DNA from 4 places in the Priestia sp. YIM B13552 genome. Region 4 is predicted to be linked to each of the others. Evidence: riboswitches for the same ligand, from Rfam matches in the RefSeq annotation. Region 4 holds a riboswitch; each other region holds the start of a gene.
The links. Region 4 has a riboswitch for cyclic di-AMP ahead of kdpF (K(+)-transporting ATPase subunit F). Riboswitches for the same ligand answer to the same signal wherever they lie in the genome.

Region 1 (2,198 bases), on a different contig from region 4:
TTCTGAACCGGGTACAAAAACGTATACGATCAAGCAAGGAGATACGCTTTACAGTATTGCACAGAAGTACAAAATAACAGTACAGGCGCTTCAAGAAGCGAATACAGGGCTTTCTGATCCGTTAACACTGCAGGTTGGAAAAACAATCGTTATTCCTTCAGGAACTTCACCAACACCATCTCCAACACCACCTTCTGAACAATATCCACTTCCTAATGGAATTTTAAAACAAGGCGATTCTGGAGAAGCTGTGAAACAGCTTCAAAGAGCATTAAACGCGGTTAATTTTAAAGTAGGGTCAGTAGACGGAATATATGGAGTTCAAACGAAAGATGCAGTCAGACGTTTTCAGCTTGTGTATCTTCCTTATGATGTAGATGGCATTTATGGTCCTCAAACGAAAAACAAGCTAGCAGCCGTTTTAAAAGCAAAAAGTTAAAGCAAAAAGGTCTTCTGTAAGCGGGCAGAAGGCCTTTTGTTTTTCTGTTAAAAGCGCCTTAAGCACTATTTTATGGTTTACGTAAAATAATGCTTTACAAACCATTTGTACGGGAGTATATTATCTAAGAACAAAGGATAGCTATGAAAGAAACATGTTATCGATCATACTCTTTAACCGAAAATTATATTGACCTGTTATCGCTTAATTCGTCAGAAGTGGGGGACCCAAATTTGTGCATTGTCACTTGGGGTGAATCCTTTTAAAAGGTAGGGCTACTCTCATAGCCCGAATCCGACAGCTAACCCCATAAGCGTTTTGGAGAGGAGGTTTAAGCTGTGTAAAAACGCTGAGAACCCTTAGTGTTTTTTTTGTGCGCTTTTTTAACATAAAAAGGTATTTTTAAGGAATAATATCACTTATTCATGAACTTGTAACGGAGCTTAGCAACGGACGGTCGATAGTAGCTAAGCAATCATCGGAGGGAAATTACGTGAACTATTCAGTTCTCAAAAGATTATTGATTGGAAAGCCGCTTAAAACAAAAGAGTTAGGCGATCAAAAGCTTAGTAAGCTTAAAGCACTGGCTATTTTATCGTCAGATGCTTTATCTTCAGTAGCTTATGGAACAGAACAAATTTTGATTGTACTTGCAACAGTAGGCGTCCTTGCTTATTGGTATTCAATTCCAATTGCGATTGGGGTATTGGTGCTGCTGACGGCTTTAATTCTTTCATACCGTCAAATTATTTATGCGTATCCGCAAGGCGGAGGAGCTTATATTGTTTCCAAAACCAATTTAGGAGAAAATCCTGGGCTTATCGCTGGAGGATCACTGTTGGTGGATTATATTTTAACAGTTGCTGTGAGTGTTTCAGCAGGAACCGATGCTTTAACTTCGGCTTTTCCAACGCTGCATCATTACAATGTAGTAATTGCGTGTTTGCTGGTGATTTTTATTACAGTCTTAAATTTACGCGGGGTAACAGAATCCGCTTCTGTATTAGCTTATCCGGTTTATTTATTTGTTATTGCTCTTATTTTGTTAATAGCGGTAGGCTTTTTTAAAATAGCGACAGGTCAAGTTTCACCTGAGCTTCATCCATCTCTCGGTACAGTAGTGCCAGGTATTAGTTTGTTTTTATTATTAAAAGCTTTTTCATCAGGCTGTTCGGCATTGACAGGTGTAGAAGCTATTTCAAATGCAGTGCCTAACTTTAAAGAGCCAGGTGCAAAAAATGCGGTTCATACATTAATGCTGATGGGCGGTATTTTAGCCGTTTTATTTTCTGGCATCACGTTTTTAGCTTATTGGCTTGGCATTTCTCCAAAAGCAGATGAAACGGTTGTATCACAAATTGCATCGAGTGTGTTTGGACGAAATGGATTTTATTATTTTATTCAAGGTACAACAGCTCTAATTCTAGTGCTAGCGGCGAATACGGGCTTTTCAGCGTTCCCTTTGCTGGCTGTGAACTTATCGTCTGATAAATACATGCCAAGAATGTTTCAAATTCGTGGCGATCGACTAGGCTATTCAAATGGAATTGTGACCCTTGGAATTGCTTCTATTGTCTTAATCGTAGCTTTTAAAGGAGCGACTGAACAATTAATTCCTCTTTATGCAGTCGGGGTGTTTATTCCATTTACGCTTTCTCAAACAGGAATGATTGTCAAATGGCTTAGAGAAAAGCCGGCCGGCTGGCAAGGGAAGCTAACCATTAACTTAATTGGTGCCCTCATTACTTTAACGGTGCTA
Region 2 (2,198 bases), on a different contig from region 4:
AGATTAAATGTATAACCAATTGGTACAACGAACGATACGATAGCTTTTGGACAGCCCATCTTTTCAAGTTTTTCCATAATACGCGGAAGAACTGTCTCAGAACTAGATGTACTGTATGCTAACAACAGTTCATCTTTCATATAGCGGAACAAGTGGAAAATGTTAATTCCTGCCCATTTCGCGATTCCTCCTAATACAATAAGTAGGAAGAAAATTAACGCTAAGTAAACTAAGATAACAAGCTTTCCTAATGAAAGAAGTGACTCTAAGCCGAATTTTGAAACTGTTACACCAATTAAAGCAAATACACCAATTGGAGCCACTTTCATTACAAGGTTTACCACGTGAAACATTGCGTGAGAAACGCCGTCGAAGAATTGTACAACTGGCTTTCCTCTTTCCCCAATTGCCGCTACTCCAAGTGCAAATAACACTGTAAAGAAGATAATTGCTAGCATGTCTCCTTCAACAATTGACTGGAAAAAGTTTGTTGGAACAATGTGTAAGAACGTTTCAGCCACTGACTTTCCTTCTTGCTGTTTTGATGTTTCAACGTATTGTGAAATATCACTCTTCTGTGCTGAATGAATGTCTACACCTTGCCCAGGATGAAAAATATTAGCAACTAATACACCGATTATAATTGCAAAAGTCGTAATAATTTCAAAATAGAGAATGGTTTTAACGCCGAGCTTTCCGACCTGTTTACCGCTCCCTGCTCCCGCAACTCCAACGACTAAGCTTGAGATAACAATTGGAATAACAATCATCTTAATTAATCTTAAAAATAGGTCTCCTAGCGGCTGTAGGTATGTTACTACACGCGGATCGTTAAACCAAATTACCCCTACAAGAACACCGAGGATTAATCCGGTAAAAATCTGCGTAGCCAAACCAAAACGAATTTTTTTCATAGATGTACCTCCCCAAAGATGTATGACATTTGTATATACTTTTCTGAAAAAACAAAAAAAGACTATTCTTAAGAAAGAACAGCCTTTTACTTACGCTATTTTGGGCTCTTTCTCTCAATGAAGCAAACGGGGTTAACTGTCGGATTCGGAATTGAGAGTTTCCTACCTTTTGTAAGGATTCACCCCAAGGCAGCTTTACTGCCGATAATGATTCCCCCGCTCTATACGATTAAGCTTATTATTCAGTTTTTATAAAATTAAAACGATCTATACGTTGTCATACGTTTTTTACAGTCAATAAAACTAAACAGAAGTCTTACTTTTACTTAACTTTATACTGCACAAATATTAATTTACTATTTTTCGACACGTTTTGTCAATACCCATGTTTATAAAACGCTTTCAAAAGGCGATAATATATATTTATGCAAAAAAGCTATTGCAACATTGCAATAGCTTTTTCTTGCTCTTTGAGTCTCTATTAGAAGCTTACGGGACTAAAGAACTCGCGTGTTTATTTTATAAAAATACAAAATATAGAATAGCTGCTAACACAATTCGATATAGTGCAAACGGTACTAATTTGATACGATTAATTAATTTCAGGAAAAAGCGAATAGATACCAGCGCAAAAATAAAGGCGCTGATAAAACCAGCAATAAAAAACGGTAGCGCATCTGATGTGAAATACTGCCAGTTTTTAACCAATGAAAGTCCACTTGCTCCTGCCATGATTGGCACTGCCATAATAAATGTAAAATCTGCCGCTGCCTTATGGCTCATTCCAAGAAGAACTCCTCCTGAAATCGTTGAGCCTGAACGAGAAAAACCTGGCCAAAGAGCAATACATTGAAACAGTCCTATACCCAGTGCTTGTCCATAAGACATTTGGTCCACCGTCTCTACACGCGGACGTTTAGGTCCAAACAAATCTGCTAGAATCATTAATACAGCTCCGACTACTAAGCCAATTAGCACCGTATTTAAAGAAAACAAATGTTCATCAATGTAATCATCAAACAAAAGTCCTAACACTCCTGCGGGTAACAAACCAACAATTACCTGCATTAAATTCAAGCGATTTGTCGGTCCAATTGGAGCAGCTGGCTTTTTTCCCAATCCTAATAAATTAATGAAACGATCTTTAAAAATAACTACTACTGCTAAGATCGACCCTAGCTGAATAACAATTTTAAATGTATTAGCTACTGGAGATGAAAATAATTCTTTGGAATTCAACCATAGGTCATCCACAATAATCATATGCCCAGTTGACGAAACAGG
Region 3 (2,198 bases), on a different contig from region 4:
AGCCGGTCACTGTCATAGCGGAAGTAGACGTAAAAAGGGCGTCTACCCACCGGATTGGCTCAGTAGTAGAAAAAGGCAGCATCAATAGAAGAGCGCCTATAATAATTCCTCCGCCAAAAATGGAGACAAGCAGCTGCGGAGGAGTGAGTTTAATGATTTGTTTTTTCATAAGTTAAACTCCTTCTTCTTCAAAACGGTTCAAATCACGATTATGTCCGATAACAATCAGCATATCTCCTTGTTCAATTATTTCATGCGCGGTAGGCGAAATCACCATTTCCCCGTCTTTTCGCTGAAAGCCGATAATGTTGCAGCCGTACTTGGCACGAATGTTTAAATCAAACAGCGTTTTATTATGAAGTTTTTTAGAGGCAACAATTTCGACAATACTATAATCCTTTGACAATTCAATGTAATCAATGATTTTTTCTGACACCACGTGATGAGCAATACGCTTAGCAATATCGCGCTCAGGATGAATGACTTTGTCCGCTCCTATTTTTTCCAGCACCTTTTGATGATACATATTCACTGCTTTTACCCATACTTGCTTAACGCCCATATCTTTTAAAAGCATCGTTGCGAGTACGCTTGCTTCGATATCATCCCCAAACGAAATAAGAGCATGATCAACATTGCGGATACCTAGCCCCTTTAAGCTAGCTTCATCAATCGCGTTTGCTTGCACAACATATGTAGCTGAGTTGCTAAATTTATTTACTACCTCCTGATTGCGGTCAATAGCGAGCACATCCACATCCAGATTAGCAAACTCTTCAACCAAACTTCCTCCAAAACGACCTAATCCCAATACAGCAAACTGTTTTTTCATAATGTATTTATTCCTTTCTTCAACTGCTGTGTATTCTCTTAGCTTATACTTTTTCTAAAAAATTACATCTTTTTCTTAAAAAAGCGCAAAAAAACACAGGAAGGCTCCTGTGTTTTTTCACACTCTTCCCCCTCAAAACGCTTGCGAAGTTAGCTGTCGGGTTCGGGTTTTAAGAGTAACCCTACCTTTTTAAGGATTCACCCCGGAGCACAATATGTGCGTAAATAATGGGTCCTCCGCTCCGTAATGGATTAAGCGATTTTTATTCAAATGTCTTTGATCTATTTTTTAGAATAATCGATTCGATTCATGATACGTTTCACTTCACGAAAGCTATCTTACTCCTGTGGATTTTGTCTGTCAAGATATTTTTAGCGAAGGCCTCACTTGCGCTGCAAGCTGCAAAAATCATATAAATCTAAACTGACAATCATTTTGTGAAATTGATCAAATAAATTAATAACAGCCAAAAGCTCTAACAGCTGCGTATCACTGTAAAATTTTTTTAATTGATCCATGTCAGCATCGGTCAACTCCCTTGGACGCACTCGGTACACATCAATAAATCGAAACAGCAGTCGATCTTTTTGTTCCAGCTCTTTTTCTCTTAACACTTTTTGATTAAGCGTCTCATCCCCTACATATGACATGCTCATACATGTCTCACAGCCGTTAACACCTGCTAGATAAAGCCTGATTTTTTCCTTAGTCTCTCTCTCTACTATATCGCTGTTCCAAAGCGTGTCGTAAAGCTCATCATACAATCTTTTTACATTCGGAATTAAATTCAATGCTTTTTCAAAATTTGTTCCCTCTTCGTTTGCTAACAAAACTCTTGCCATTTTTTACTCACTCCTTTTTAATTATTATAGTAAGAAAAATGGAAATTTCAGATTACATATAAAACATCTTATCGACTATTACTAATCAAATGAAACGTTAATGAGAAAGAAGGTTTTCAATTGAAAATTGATGAAATTGATTTATCGATTTTGCAGGCGCTGCAGCAAAACAGCCGCCTTTCCTTACGAGAGCTAGGAAAACAAATTAATTTGTCTCCTCCTTCGGTGGCAGAGCGAGTACGCCAGCTAGAGAGCTTTGGTGTTATAAAAGGGTATACGATTGATATTGATTATGAAAAGCTGCATTTGCCCGTGTCGTGTTTTATTGAAGTAACGATGAAAAACGGCGAGCACGAGCGTTTTAAACGATTTATTTCTCAGTATCCCTACGCTTTATTCTGTGAACGCATCGCCGGGCAAGCCTGCTTTATTACAAAGCTTCAGCTTCCTCACCTGCACATACTCGAACAATTTATTAACGAAATTACACCTTATGCCAAAACGATTTCACACATCGCCCTTTC
Region 4 (2,198 bases):
AACGATAAACAGCATACTCATCGCTACAAACAAGATGCGGCCTTGCTTACGCTGTCCGATCATTTTTCCGTACGTAAAAGGAAGTGCTGTTGGCAATAAAAGCATAAGGACAATTTGTAATACATTGCTCAACGCGTTAGGATTTTCAAATGGATGGGCTGAATTAACACCAAAAAATCCCCCTCCGTTGTTGCCTAGCTCTTTAATTGAAAGAAAAGAAGCAACTGGTCCCCTTGCTATTTGCTGTGTTGCCCCTTCTAATGTATGGGCAGTCACCGTTCCGCTTAACGTTTGAGGGACACCTGAAATCATAAATAAAATGCCGGTTATAAAAGCGATAGGAAGTAAAACACGCGTAATTGATTTCACAAAATCAACAAAAAAGTTTCCTATTTCCTTCCCTGCCAACCCACGAATAAACGCGATTGCTACTGCAAGTGCCGTTGCTGGTGCAGCAAACATCATAAATACAACGGCTGCCATCTGCGAGAAATAGGACAAACCTGATTCACCGCTGTAATGCTGCAAGTTCGTATTTGTCATAAAACTAATGGCCGTGTTAAAAGCAAGGGCCGGATCCATTCCTTTGATGTGGCTTGGGTTAAGCGGCAGTACCCCTTGAAACCGGAAGATAAGATACACCACAAAAATCATAAACGTATTCGCCAAAACGAGAGCAATTGCATATTGCTTCCACGTCTGATTATGCCCTTTAATTCCTGCCGCTTTAAACATCACCGATTCTATCTTTCCTACCAAGCTAGTGTTTTTATCGTTTGAAAACACATTCGCTATATAAATACCTACGGGCTTTGCAATAAGCGCTACAAAAACAAGCAGTAGCGCAACTGATAGTAGAAAAATCCCCACGTTTTATTCCTCCGCTTATTAAAATTGTTCTGGATTTAACAGTACATATACTAAATAAATTAAAACGAGAACTGAAATACCTAGCAAAATGAACGACACGTTCACTTCTCCTCTCTTTCGTCTACTACACGAGACGACCAGCAAATAATTCCGTACATAGCAGCTGTTAATATGACAAGCGTTCCCAGCATGATTATATCCAAGTTGCTCCCTCCTAACTGTTTCTTACCACCAATGATTAAGCGTAGTGACTGTTACCGTGCGTAAAGCATCACGCCCAAGTGAGCTAGCAGCGAAAGGTTATCTTTGATTATTCCTAACGTATTGTTGATCTCGTTTTAAAAGCCCTACTATATCCTCTTTACGGTGCAGACATAAGCTGCTCTCCTATTTTTCCATAAAAAAACCGCAGAAGAGAGTCCTCTTCCGCGGTTTAATGCACGACAAATAAGCCGTGATCGACACGAATTTTTTCACTCCCAAAACGCTTACGGAGTTAGCTGTCGGATTCGGGTTATGGAAGTAACCCTACTCAGTTAAGAGATTCACCCCTAGTACATACGTACAAAATATTGGGTCCCCCGCTCATAATTGATTAAGCGTATATTTGTTATTTAATTTTTAGACTTAATTATGGTTTTTACTGCTGCGTTTAATACTTTGATTAGCTAACATAGACAAATAGCGGTTTGCTAGATCAAAAGATTGCTGATCACATATTGCACGATATTCAATCATTTGAATCATTTGCTTAGATAAATGCATGTTAACGCTCCTTTCGCCTATATTTTGAAAGGAACGCGCTATCCGCTTTTATAGAAAACGGCCACGATTACACCATCCTCTCTCTTAACGCTTACGAAGTTAGCTGACGGGTTCGGGTCAAGAAAGTAACCCTACTCAATTATGAGATTCACCCCTAGTAATTGGGTCCTCCGCTCTTTCCCTCTCTTTCAGGAAAGACTCAGCGTTTCACTGTGGAACGTTTCATGAGAGTAATCTTACTCCTGTTAAAATTTACTGTCAACAACATTTTTTGAAATTTTAAAAGCTTTATTTTTTGCTATTTATTCATTATTTTAAAATAATAGATTCAAAGAAAAAAGCGTTCTTATCTCCTCGATAAGAACGCTTTTTTTAGCTCATTTTCTCAATTTCATTTACAAGAATTGAAATGGCATCCGTTTTTGTTGCTTCACGCATTGTACGCTTCATCGTACTTGCCTGCTGCTGAAGCTCATTTACTTCACGCAAAAACACTTCTTTTGTTAACTGTTCTTCTTCCACAACCATACAGTAGCCTTTTTTCTTAAAGGACTGTGCATTTA

Region 1: it holds a riboswitch for cyclic di-AMP, as region 4 does, so the genes downstream of both, ACFX40_RS08075 (APC family permease) here and kdpF (K(+)-transporting ATPase subunit F) in region 4, are expected to answer to the same signal.
Region 2: it holds a riboswitch for cyclic di-AMP, as region 4 does, so the genes downstream of both, ACFX40_RS27115 (glutamate/proton symporter GltT) here and kdpF (K(+)-transporting ATPase subunit F) in region 4, are expected to answer to the same signal.
Region 3: it holds a riboswitch for cyclic di-AMP, as region 4 does, so the genes downstream of both, ACFX40_RS07120 (potassium channel family protein) here and kdpF (K(+)-transporting ATPase subunit F) in region 4, are expected to answer to the same signal.

What each region holds. Positions count from the first base shown of each region.
Region 1 covers NZ_JBHZOU010000002.1:385,551-387,748, reverse strand. Annotated here, with positions in the region: gene ACFX40_RS08080 (N-acetylmuramoyl-L-alanine amidase) at 1-439, shown strand, start outside; cyclic di-AMP (ydaO/yuaA leader) riboswitch at 631-770, shown strand; gene ACFX40_RS08075 (APC family permease) at 933-2,198, shown strand, end outside.
Region 2 covers NZ_JBHZOU010000016.1:18,014-20,211, reverse strand. Annotated here, with positions in the region: gene ACFX40_RS27115 (glutamate/proton symporter GltT) at 1-914, opposite strand, end outside; cyclic di-AMP (ydaO/yuaA leader) riboswitch at 1,021-1,160, opposite strand; gene ACFX40_RS27110 (undecaprenyl-diphosphate phosphatase) at 1,434-2,198, opposite strand, start outside.
Region 3 covers NZ_JBHZOU010000002.1:203,331-205,528, forward strand. Annotated here, with positions in the region: gene ACFX40_RS07115 (TrkH family potassium uptake protein) at 1-169, opposite strand, end outside; gene ACFX40_RS07120 (potassium channel family protein) at 173-832, opposite strand; cyclic di-AMP (ydaO/yuaA leader) riboswitch at 956-1,100, opposite strand; gene ACFX40_RS07125 (carboxymuconolactone decarboxylase family protein) at 1,216-1,674, opposite strand; gene ACFX40_RS07130 (Lrp/AsnC family transcriptional regulator) at 1,795-2,198, shown strand, end outside.
Region 4 covers NZ_JBHZOU010000006.1:260,724-262,921, forward strand. Annotated here, with positions in the region: gene kdpA (potassium-transporting ATPase subunit KdpA) at 1-864, opposite strand, end outside; gene kdpF (K(+)-transporting ATPase subunit F) at 889-975, opposite strand; cyclic di-AMP (ydaO/yuaA leader) riboswitch at 1,340-1,482, opposite strand; gene ACFX40_RS22460 (hypothetical protein) at 1,498-1,635, opposite strand; cyclic di-AMP (ydaO/yuaA leader) riboswitch at 1,708-1,850, opposite strand; gene ACFX40_RS22465 (undecaprenyldiphospho-muramoylpentapeptide beta-N-acetylglucosaminyltransferase) at 2,008-2,198, opposite strand, start outside.